Linked DNA regions of Oceanicoccus sp. KOV_DT_Chl. The protein of the gene in region 1 binds, or shares a complex with, the protein of each later gene. Links are inferred from orthologs where the notes say so. Each region holds a gene or a part of one and is shown on either strand. Other genes may lie near its edges. The genes, in order: rne, eno and pnp.

Region 1 (3,337 bases):
ACCGATAAGTTTCCGCAAGTTTTTATTGAAGTAAACTTGCCTAAACCGAAAGTAACTGCCTAAGGCAGCGCAATTTAAACAAGCGCCTTTCCAGTTAAAGATCTCAACGTAATCGACAAACGATTACCAGCTTCACCGCAGTATTGCGAGATTGTTACCACCAGAAGAATAGAAGGTGGAATATTGAGTGTGTTTTTTCTGTTTTTTAAAGAGCGCACCTTTTAGTAATAAACCGTTATTTTTTGCGGGCTATAACACTAAAATTATGGTTTTATGCCACTCACTATATTGGCCAACCTAACAAGCAAGCACTACCTCCTCCCAAGCTAAAACCGTACTCACGGCGCTGCACAAATCCTCCGCAAACTTTAGGATTTGTTTTCCACATGAAAAGAATGCTCATTAATGCAACTCAACCCGAAGAGATGCGCGTAGCCCTCGTTGATGGCCAGCGTCTTTACGATCTAGATATAGAAAACCGAACTCGTATACAAAAGAAAGACAATATTTATAAGGGCGTAATCACCCGCGTCGAGCCCAGTCTCGAAGCAGCCTTTGTTGATTTTGGCGCTGAACGCCATGGTTTTTTACCACTGAAAGAAATTTCCCGCGAATACTTTTACCGTAAACCTTCCGATGTCCAAGGTCGGTTTAAAATAAAAGATGTCGTTAAAGAAGGTACAGAAATAATTGTACAAGTGGATAAGGAAGAGCGCGGTAATAAAGGCGCTGCGCTCACCACCTTTATCAGCCTGGCAGGTCGTTACTTGGTGCTTATGCCCAACAACTCCCGGGCCGGCGGTATCTCACGCAGTATCGAAGGTGAAGACCGCATAGAACTAAAAGAAGCCTTAAGTAGCATGACAATACCCAATGGCATGGGAACCATCGTAAGAACAGCAGCCTTAGGCCGCAGTGGTGAAGAGTTACAGTGGGATTTGAACTACCTCAGCCAGCTATGGGAAGCCATAGTGAACGCCTCTAATGAGAAAAAAGCGCCATTTTTGCTACTTCAGGACAGCAATGTCGTTATCCGTGCTATTCGCGACTACTTACGGGATGATATTGATCAGGTATTAATCGATAACCCTGATGCCTACAAAGACGCCATGAGTTTTGTTACTCAAATTATGCCACATTACCAGAGCCGCGTGCGCCTTTATGAAGACCCAGTGCCGCTGTTTAATCGCTACCAAATTGAAAGCCAAATCGAAACCGCCTATCAGCGAGAAGTGCAGCTCCCCTCGGGCGGCTCTATTGTTATCGATCCTACTGAAGCACTGGTTTCAATTGACATTAACTCTGCTCGTGCCACCAAGGGCGGCGATATCGAAGAAACCGCACTGCAAACTAACCTCGAAGCTGCTGATGAGATTGCTCGTCAATTACGCCTGCGTGATATGGGCGGTTTAATCGTCATCGATTTCATTGATATGAACCCCGCGAAAAACCAGCGCGCAGTCGAAAACCGGATGCGCGATGCTCTCAACATTGATAGAGCACGGGTTCAAGTCGGCCGAATCTCACGCTTTGGACTACTGGAAATGTCCCGCCAACGTTTACGCCCATCATTGGATGAGACCAGCGCCAAAGTGTGCCCCCGCTGTACTGGGCAGGGTACTATCCGCGATACCAAATCGCTGTCTCTATCAATTCTTCGTTTGGTCGAAGAAGCAGCTAATAAAGAGCGCAGCGCAGAAGTTCGTGCCTTAGTACCTGTAAATGTAGCTTCATATCTACTAAACGAAAAACGCGAACCGATTCTGGATATTGAACAGCGCACCAGCGTTCGAGTCGTGATCGTACCAATTCCGGAATTGGAAACTCCGCACTTTGAAGTGCAACGTTTACGAGATGATGAAATCAGCAGCCAAGTTGCGCTGAGCTATAAGATCCAGGTCGACCAGCCTGATGAAAATAGCCCGCAACAAAGGGCAACAGCCCCGATGCAGCAAGCTGCAGTGCAGGCAGTCAATCAACAGGCACCAGCACCCGCTCCCGCGGCGCCTGCACCAACAGAAGCTGTAGCTACGGCAACACCGGTAGCAAAGGCCCCCGGCTTTTTATCTAAAATTATTAGCCTCTTTGCAACTGAAAAAACAGAAGAACCTAAAGAACCTAAAGAACCTGAAGTAAAAACCGAACAAGAGTCACGGCCCAACAATCGTAATCGCAACCGCAATCAAAGCCGTGGCAACCAACAAGGACGCAATCGTAATCGCAATCGCAACAATGAACGTCGCAAAGATCGTGATGAAGACGGCGGCTCAAACAGAAACAAAAACCGTGAACAGCGTAAATCGGAACCCAAAGCTGACCCTAAGCCGGCCCAGGAAGAAACGACTTCAGCAACGGATAGCAATGAGGATAAGCCACAACGCCGCCCCTCAAATCGCAAGCCACGTAACTCGCAGCGTCGCCGGAACAGAGGCCCACGCACTGAAGCTACCGACAATGAAGTGAATACGAATAATCAGCAAGAAGCTGAGGATAGCAACGCAGCCACTAAAGCAAAGCCAATTGAAAAGATTCAGGACCAACAGGCTGTTGCCACTGAGGAGGCAACTGAAGGCACTGCGATCGCCAACCAAGAGCAACAAGCAGCGCCGGAAACAGCGCTTCAACAGGAGCAACCTACTGAAGCTGTTGTTACCACAGCTGAGGAAGCTACCGATGAAAAAGTCGCGTCGCCTGCCAGCAGTGATGATGAGGTAAGTGCTATAACGAAAGAGGTCATTGAGCAAGCTGTAATCGAACAACCGATCAGTGAAACTGCCTCAGTTACTGAAACCTCCGAGCCGCCAGCTGTAGAGGTTATTCAACCTGCAATCGCCATCCCTGAGGCTCCGGCAAAAACAAATACTGCCACCGTAACCAAGCCCCAAGGCCGCGCGGCAAATGACCCTCGCTTAACACCTAAAGTCATTACGGAAGTGGCGATTGTCACGCAGCTATTGGATACCGCACCGAAAGAACCAGCAGCACCAACACTTCCGGATGCCAATAAACCAAAAGCCGAGCGCGCTCAAAACGATCCAAGGATCAAACGTCAAGCGTAATTGATCAAGCTTAAAAGCCCGGTATTAACCGGGCCTTTTTTTGCTCATTGATTATAAAACAGCCTAAATAACAGTTATCAAAACAATAGCTTAGCTGCAAAGACATATTCACTTATTACAGTAAAAGCCCTTGTCTATAGAACAAAGCTATGTATAATTCCGTCCGTGTTGAAAGGACGCCTAGCGTATTCAATTCGTTGATATAACGCCAAGCAACGTTATTTATCCGTGCCGACAACAGCACCGATTTAGTAACCTACCGATCTTGAACGTCATAT
Region 2 (3,035 bases), on another replicon or contig:
ACATTCCTTTCGTGGACCGGGAATGGAAGAAGGATTGAAAATTTTTCAGGAAGTTAAAGAAACGTTTAACATCCCGGTGATCACGGATCTTCATGAAATTGATCAAGCCAAGCCGGTTGCTGAGGTTTGTGATGTTATTCAATTGCCCGCATTTTTAGCCCGACAAACAGATTTAGTGGCCGCAATGGCTGCTACCGGCAATGTGATCAATATTAAAAAGCCGCAGTTTTTAAGCCCTCCACAAATGAAAAATATTGTCGATAAATTTGCCGAGTGTGGTAATGACAAGGTGATGTTGTGCGAGCGCGGCAGTAATTTTGGCTACGATAATTTAGTAGTGGATATGCTGGGTTTTCGCACCATGAAAGAGGTCAGCGGCGGGGCCCCGATTATTTTTGACGTCACGCATGCCCTGCAGTGCCGCGATCCTATGGGCGCAGCGTCAGGTGGCCGCCGTCATCAGGTGGCAGAGTTAGGGCGGGCCGGCATGTCACAAAAATTAGCAGGCTTGTTTTTAGAAGCGCATCCTGATCCGGATAATGCAAAATGCGATGGCCCCTCAGCGTTGCCGTTAGCTGCGCTGGAAGGTTTTTTAACCGAAATGAAAGCGATTGACGATTTGGTGAAATCGCTGCCTGAATTAAATATTAAGTAATGGAGTTATGTTGAACGTGAGCGTTAATCCGCAGGCGTTTGGCCACTGACATCCGACATTTTACGGAGTAAAAAGTAATGTCTGAGATCGTTGATGTAAAAGCCTTTGAAGTACTGGACTCTCGAGGTAACCCTACTGTAGAAGCTGATGTGATTTTGGCATCCGGTGCTGTAGGCAGTGCGTGTGCGCCTTCAGGTGCGTCTACCGGTTCCCGCGAAGCGCTTGAATTACGTGATGGTGATAAGTCGCGTTACTTGGGTAAGGGTGTGTTAAAAGCGGTAGAGAATATCAACGTCACTATTAAGAATCTGTTAGTGGGTAAAGATGCTGCGGATCAGCGCGCGCTTGATCAATTAATGATTGATGCCGATGGTACTGAAAGCAAATCCAATCTGGGTGCTAATGCGATATTGGCGGTGTCTTTGGCTGCGGCTAAGGCAGTTGCTGTGGAAAAAGGTATTCCTTTGTATCAACATATTGCCGATTTGAATGGCACTCCCGGTCAGTACAGCATGCCAGTACCGATGATGAATATCATCAATGGTGGTGAGCACGCGGATAACAATGTTGATATTCAGGAATTTATGGTGCAGCCGGTAGGGGCCAAGTCCTTTACTGAGGCGTTGCGTATGGGGGCTGAAATTTTCCATGCCCTAAAAAAAGTCTTAAAGGATAAAGGTTTGAATACGGCAGTCGGTGATGAAGGTGGTTTCGCGCCTAACCTGACATCTAATGCCGATGCCTTGGCTGTGATCAAAGTAGCTGTGGCGGATGCGGGATATACACTGGGTGATGATATTACTTTAGCACTGGATTGTGCGGCCTCTGAATTCTATAAGGACGGTAAGTATGATTTAGCTGGTGAGGGGCAGGTATTCACTTCGGAAGGTTTCAGTGACTATCTGGCCGAATTATGCGAGCAGTATCCAATTATTTCTATTGAAGACGGTCTGGATGAGTCGGATTGGGATGGTTGGAAATATCAAACTGAAAAACTGGGACATAAAATACAATTGGTCGGTGATGATTTGTTTGTTACCAATACCAAAATCCTGAAAGAGGGGATCGATAAAAGCATCGCAAACTCTATCCTGATCAAGTTCAATCAAATCGGTTCGCTGACTGAGACACTGGATGCCATCAAAATGGCCAAGGATGCAGGCTATACAGCAGTTATTTCTCATCGTTCTGGTGAAACAGAGGATACTACAATTGCTGACCTGGCAGTGGCTACTGCAGCGGGTCAAATTAAAACGGGTTCGCTGTGTCGTTCTGATCGGGTGGCAAAATATAACCGTTTACTAAGAATTGAAGCGGAGTTGGGAGCAGCGGCCCCCTACCGAGGGCGCGCAGAATTTAAAGCGTAAGCTCTAATTATTATTATCTTAAAAGGAGTGGCTAGTCCGCTCCTTTTTCGTTTATCCGTACAGCTAAATATGCTAGTTTGCTGGTCTTGTTAAAAATATTGTCTTACTGGTTGTATGCGCTGGATCTTACTTGTCTTACTGCTGCTTTTATTCGGACTACAGTTTCGGCTGTGGTTTGGGCAGGGTAGTTGGGAGCAGATCGCCTCACTAGAGCGTGAGATCGAGCAGCAAACACTCATAAATCAACGGTTACGTGATCGCAACCTGGTGCTGGAAAACGAAGTGCGCGACTTAAAGAGCGGTATGGATAGCGTCGAAGAGCGGGCTAGGGCCGATCTGGGTTTGATCAAAAAAGACGAAACTTTTTACTTGATCATTGATAAAGAGAAATCTATCCAGTGACCGTAAAATCAACCAGCAATGTTTTTTATGCGGTGGTGCCAGCTGCGGGTGTCGGTCGTCGAATGGGTACTGATCAGCCGAAACAATATTTGCCACTGTTAGATAAATTAGTCATTGAACATACCTTAAGTCGCTTGCTGGCGGAGCCGCGCTTGCGGCAAATTGTGGTGGCGGTTGCTGCTCAAGACACACTTTGGCCAACTCTCGAAATTTTAAAACATCCTCGTATTAGTGTTGTTGTTGGTGGAGCTGAACGGAGCGATTCAGTACTTAGTGGGCTGCAAAGTTTAGCACAGGTTTGTTCGGCGCAGGATTGGGTGTTAGTTCATGATGTTGCTCGTCCTTGTCTCTCAGTTACAGATATTTCTCGTCTTATTGATCATTTAAGTGAAGATCCTGTGGGTGGTATCCTTGCGGTGCCAGCTAGTGACACACTAAAAAAAGTGAATGGGCAGGCTGAGGTAAGCCATACTATTGATAGGCAGGCAATTTGGCAGGCACAAACACCACAGATGTTCCGCTATCAATTACTATTAGATGCTTTGGTCGATGCTGTGCAGCAAGGTTTGTTAATAACCGATGAGGCTTCGGCAATTGAAATGGCCGGCCTA
Region 3 (3,096 bases), on another replicon or contig:
ACTTTCAGCCACTGAAAAAGCAAGTGTAGTAAAAGAGTATCAAACAGCAGAAGGTGATACTGGTTCTCCAGAGGTACAAGTCGCTCTGTTAACAGCCAACATCTTAAAACTGCAAGGCCACTTTGGCGATCACAAACATGATCACCATTCGCGTCGCGGTTTGATTCGTATGGTAAACCAGCGTCGTAAATTATTGGACTACTTGAAAGGCAAAAACGTTGAACGTTATACCAGCCTGATCAAGCGTTTAGGATTACGTCGCTAAGAAAGATAGTTAGTTAAGTTGTAAGGATAACTAGCTATAGTCGTGAAGCTCCGGTGATGTAGGTTTAGGCTTAGATTATGAATGTAAAAAGCTCCGGAGCTTTTTATAACCATCCCACAAGGGAGGATTTCTTCAGTGAATCCAGTAACAAAAACATTTCAATTCGGTGATCATCAGATCACATTAGAAACGGGCCGCATCGCTCGTCAGGCAACTGGCGCAGTATTGGTCACAATGGGTGGCGTACAAGTTCTTTGTACAGTTGTTGCCGCCAAATCATCCAAGCCTGGTCAGGATTTTTTCCCGCTAGGTGTTCACTATCAGGAAAAGGCTTACGCAGTAGGTAAAATTCCCGGTGGTTTTTTCAAGCGTGAAGCGCGTCCATCTGAAAAAGAGACGTTAACGTCACGTTTAATCGATCGTCCTATTCGTCCATTATTTCCAAACGGATTTATGAATGAAGTACAGGTAGTGTGTACGGTTATGTCGGCTGATAAGGATACTGATCCAGATATCGCCGCGATGATTGGTACTTCGGCTGCATTGGCTATTTCTGGCGTGCCATTTAATGGCCCGGTCGGTGGTGCTCGTGTCGGCTTTACTGCTGAAGACGGTTATATCTTAAACCCTGGCTACGCCAAGCTGGCTGAAAGCTCGCTGGATATGGTGGTTGCAGGTACAGCTGATGCCGTACTGATGGTTGAGTCTGAAGCCCAGGAGTTAAGCGAAGACCAAATGCTTGGTGCAGTGTTATTTGCTCACCAGGAAATGCAGACAGTCATCAAAGTGATTGCTGAGCTGGCAGCCGAAGTTGGCAAGCCACGTTGGGATTGGCAGCCAGATGTTGAAAATACTGCACTATTAGCGGCTGTTGCTAACGGTTTCAAACAAGGTATTGGCGATGCGTACCGCATTACTGATAAAGCAGAGCGTTACAGCAAGTTGTCTGATGTTAAGTCGCAGGCTATTGCGCAATTGGCTACCGGTGATGATGCTGAATATGACGCGGCGGATGTTACTGATGTCTTCAAGAAATTGGAAAAATCGATTGTTCGTCAGCGCATTCTGAATGGCGAAGCGCGTATCGATGGCCGTAATACCAGCACCGTTCGCCCTATCACTGTTGAAGTAGGTGTGTTGGATAAAGCTCACGGTTCAGCCTTGTTTACTCGCGGTGAAACGCAGGCAATCGGTGTTACTACGTTAGGTACTACCCGTGATGCGCAGTTGATTGATGCATTGGAAGGCAAGCGTGAAGACAACTTTATGCTGCACTATAACTTCCCTCCTTACTCAGTCGGTGAGTGTGGTCGTATCGGTTTTACTAGCCGTCGTGAAATTGGTCATGGTCGTTTGGCTCGTCGCGGTGTTGCTGCGGTATTGCCAAAGCCTGAAGATTTTCCCTATACCATTCGTGTGGTTTCTGAAATCACCGAGTCTAATGGTTCAAGCTCAATGGCCAGTGCCTGTGTTGCCAGTTTGTCGATGATGGAAGCCGGTGTGCCGTTAAAAGCACCAGTAGCGGGTATCGCGATGGGTCTGGTTAAAGAAGGCGAACGCTTTGCTGTATTGACCGACATTTTAGGTGATGAAGACCACCTGGGTGATATGGACTTTAAAGTAGCTGGTACTGCTGATGGTATTACTGCGTTACAGATGGATATCAAAATCGAAGGTATTAACGAACAGATTATGGATATCGCTCTGGGTCAGGCCCTTGAAGCGCGTTTACATATTCTGGGTCAGATGAACGAAGTCATTAGTACTTCACGTACTACGGTTTCTGATAATGCGCCATCAATGGCGACGTTCAAAATCGATTCTGACAAGATTCGTGATGTTATCGGTAAAGGCGGTGCGACTATCCGTTCTATTACCGAAGACACTGGCGCGACTGTTGATATCGACGATGACGGTACTATCCGTATTTATGGCTCTGATTCGGCGTCTCGCGATGCGGCAGTGGCCAAAGTACAGGAAATTACGGCTGAAGCTGAAGTAGGTGCCATTTACGAAGGTACGGTTGCCCGTATCGTTGACTTTGGTGCTTTCGTTAACATCTTGCCGGGTAAAGACGGCTTGGTTCACATCTCTCAGATTTCTCAAGAGCGAGTGGAAAGCGTTAGCGATTACCTGAGTGAAGGTCAGGTAGTGAAAGTGAAAGTACTGGACGTTGATCAACGTGGCCGTATTAAACTTTCAATGAAAGAGCTGGAAGAGGCTGCACCAGCGGCTGAAGCTGAGCAAGACGCGGAATAAACTCTGCTAGATAAAAAGGGAGCCAATGGCTCCCTTTTTTGTGTCTGTCATTTAAGCTAAGGCTAATTAGATTAAAGTGATTTGCTGATCAATTATTTCGAAGGGTATGGCTTCAAGGCTCTGTCCCATGCAAGGCCCTGCAACACACTCACCATCTTCAATTAAAAAAAGCGCACCGTGAGTAGTGCACTGGATGAGCGCACCGTCTGAGTCCAGAAATTGATCTTCCAGCCAGTTTAGTTCTACGCCAAGGTGTGGGCAATGGTTGCGGTAAACATAGATTTGGCCGTCTTTTTTTACGGCAAATAAGCGTTCATCGCCGTGTTCGAGAGCTTTGGATTTTTCATCGGCTATATCGTTGATGTGACAAAGTACGGTCATAATAATTAGACTAAGTAAAAGTGTTAGTGGATAAAATGAAGCGTAATGATAAAGCAACTAAATACGGGGTCAATAATTAGCGATAGCAAAAACATGTTGTCGCTTTATTGGTATTTTACTAGGCTGGGTTGGTGTCACATAATTCTTCTGCTAACTGCAGTAAATGTTGTTTGGTGGCGTCGTCGATATCA

What was found.
Region 2: the proteins of rne (region 1) and eno are in contact, whole or in part, in a solved structure (PDB 2FYM), measured with the Escherichia coli proteins. The link is inferred for Oceanicoccus sp. KOV_DT_Chl from one-to-one orthologs.
Region 3: the proteins of rne (region 1) and pnp are in contact, whole or in part, in a cryo-EM structure (PDB 9QH0), measured with the Escherichia coli proteins. The link is inferred for Oceanicoccus sp. KOV_DT_Chl from one-to-one orthologs.

Annotation. Positions count from the first base shown.
Region 1 is NZ_FQLF01000004.1:130,309-133,645, reverse strand. What follows is about bases 81-3,259. They hold rne (ribonuclease E), read left to right. Parts: upstream 81-386; coding sequence 387-3,059; downstream 3,060-3,259. UniProt on the Escherichia coli protein: Endoribonuclease that plays a central role in RNA processing and decay. Required for the maturation of 5S and 16S rRNAs and the majority of tRNAs. Also involved in the degradation of most mRNAs.
Region 2 is NZ_FQLF01000002.1:386,653-389,687, reverse strand. Bases 1-2,877 are described here. They hold eno (phosphopyruvate hydratase), read left to right. Parts: upstream 1-732; coding sequence 733-2,022; downstream 2,023-2,877. Other genes in these bases: ispD (2-C-methyl-D-erythritol 4-phosphate cytidylyltransferase), read left to right, coding at 2,421-2,877; ftsB (cell division protein FtsB), read left to right, coding at 2,137-2,424; kdsA (3-deoxy-8-phosphooctulonate synthase), read left to right, coding at 1-655. Outside these bases: more of ispD, read left to right, coding at 2,878-3,035. UniProt on the Escherichia coli protein: Catalyzes the reversible conversion of 2-phosphoglycerate (2-PG) into phosphoenolpyruvate (PEP). It is essential for the degradation of carbohydrates via glycolysis.
Region 3 is NZ_FQLF01000002.1:590,672-593,767, reverse strand. Bases 25-2,962 are described here. They hold pnp (polyribonucleotide nucleotidyltransferase), read left to right. Parts: upstream 25-400; coding sequence 401-2,524; downstream 2,525-2,962. Other genes in these bases: UNITIG_RS06430 (Rieske (2Fe-2S) protein), read right to left, coding at 2,591-2,905; rpsO (30S ribosomal protein S15), read left to right, coding at 25-265. In the rest of the region: more of rpsO, read left to right, coding at 1-24; UNITIG_RS06425 (TfoX/Sxy family protein), read right to left, coding at 3,024-3,096. UniProt on the Escherichia coli protein: Involved in mRNA degradation. Catalyzes the phosphorolysis of single-stranded polyribonucleotides processively in the 3'- to 5'-direction. Also involved, along with RNase II, in tRNA processing.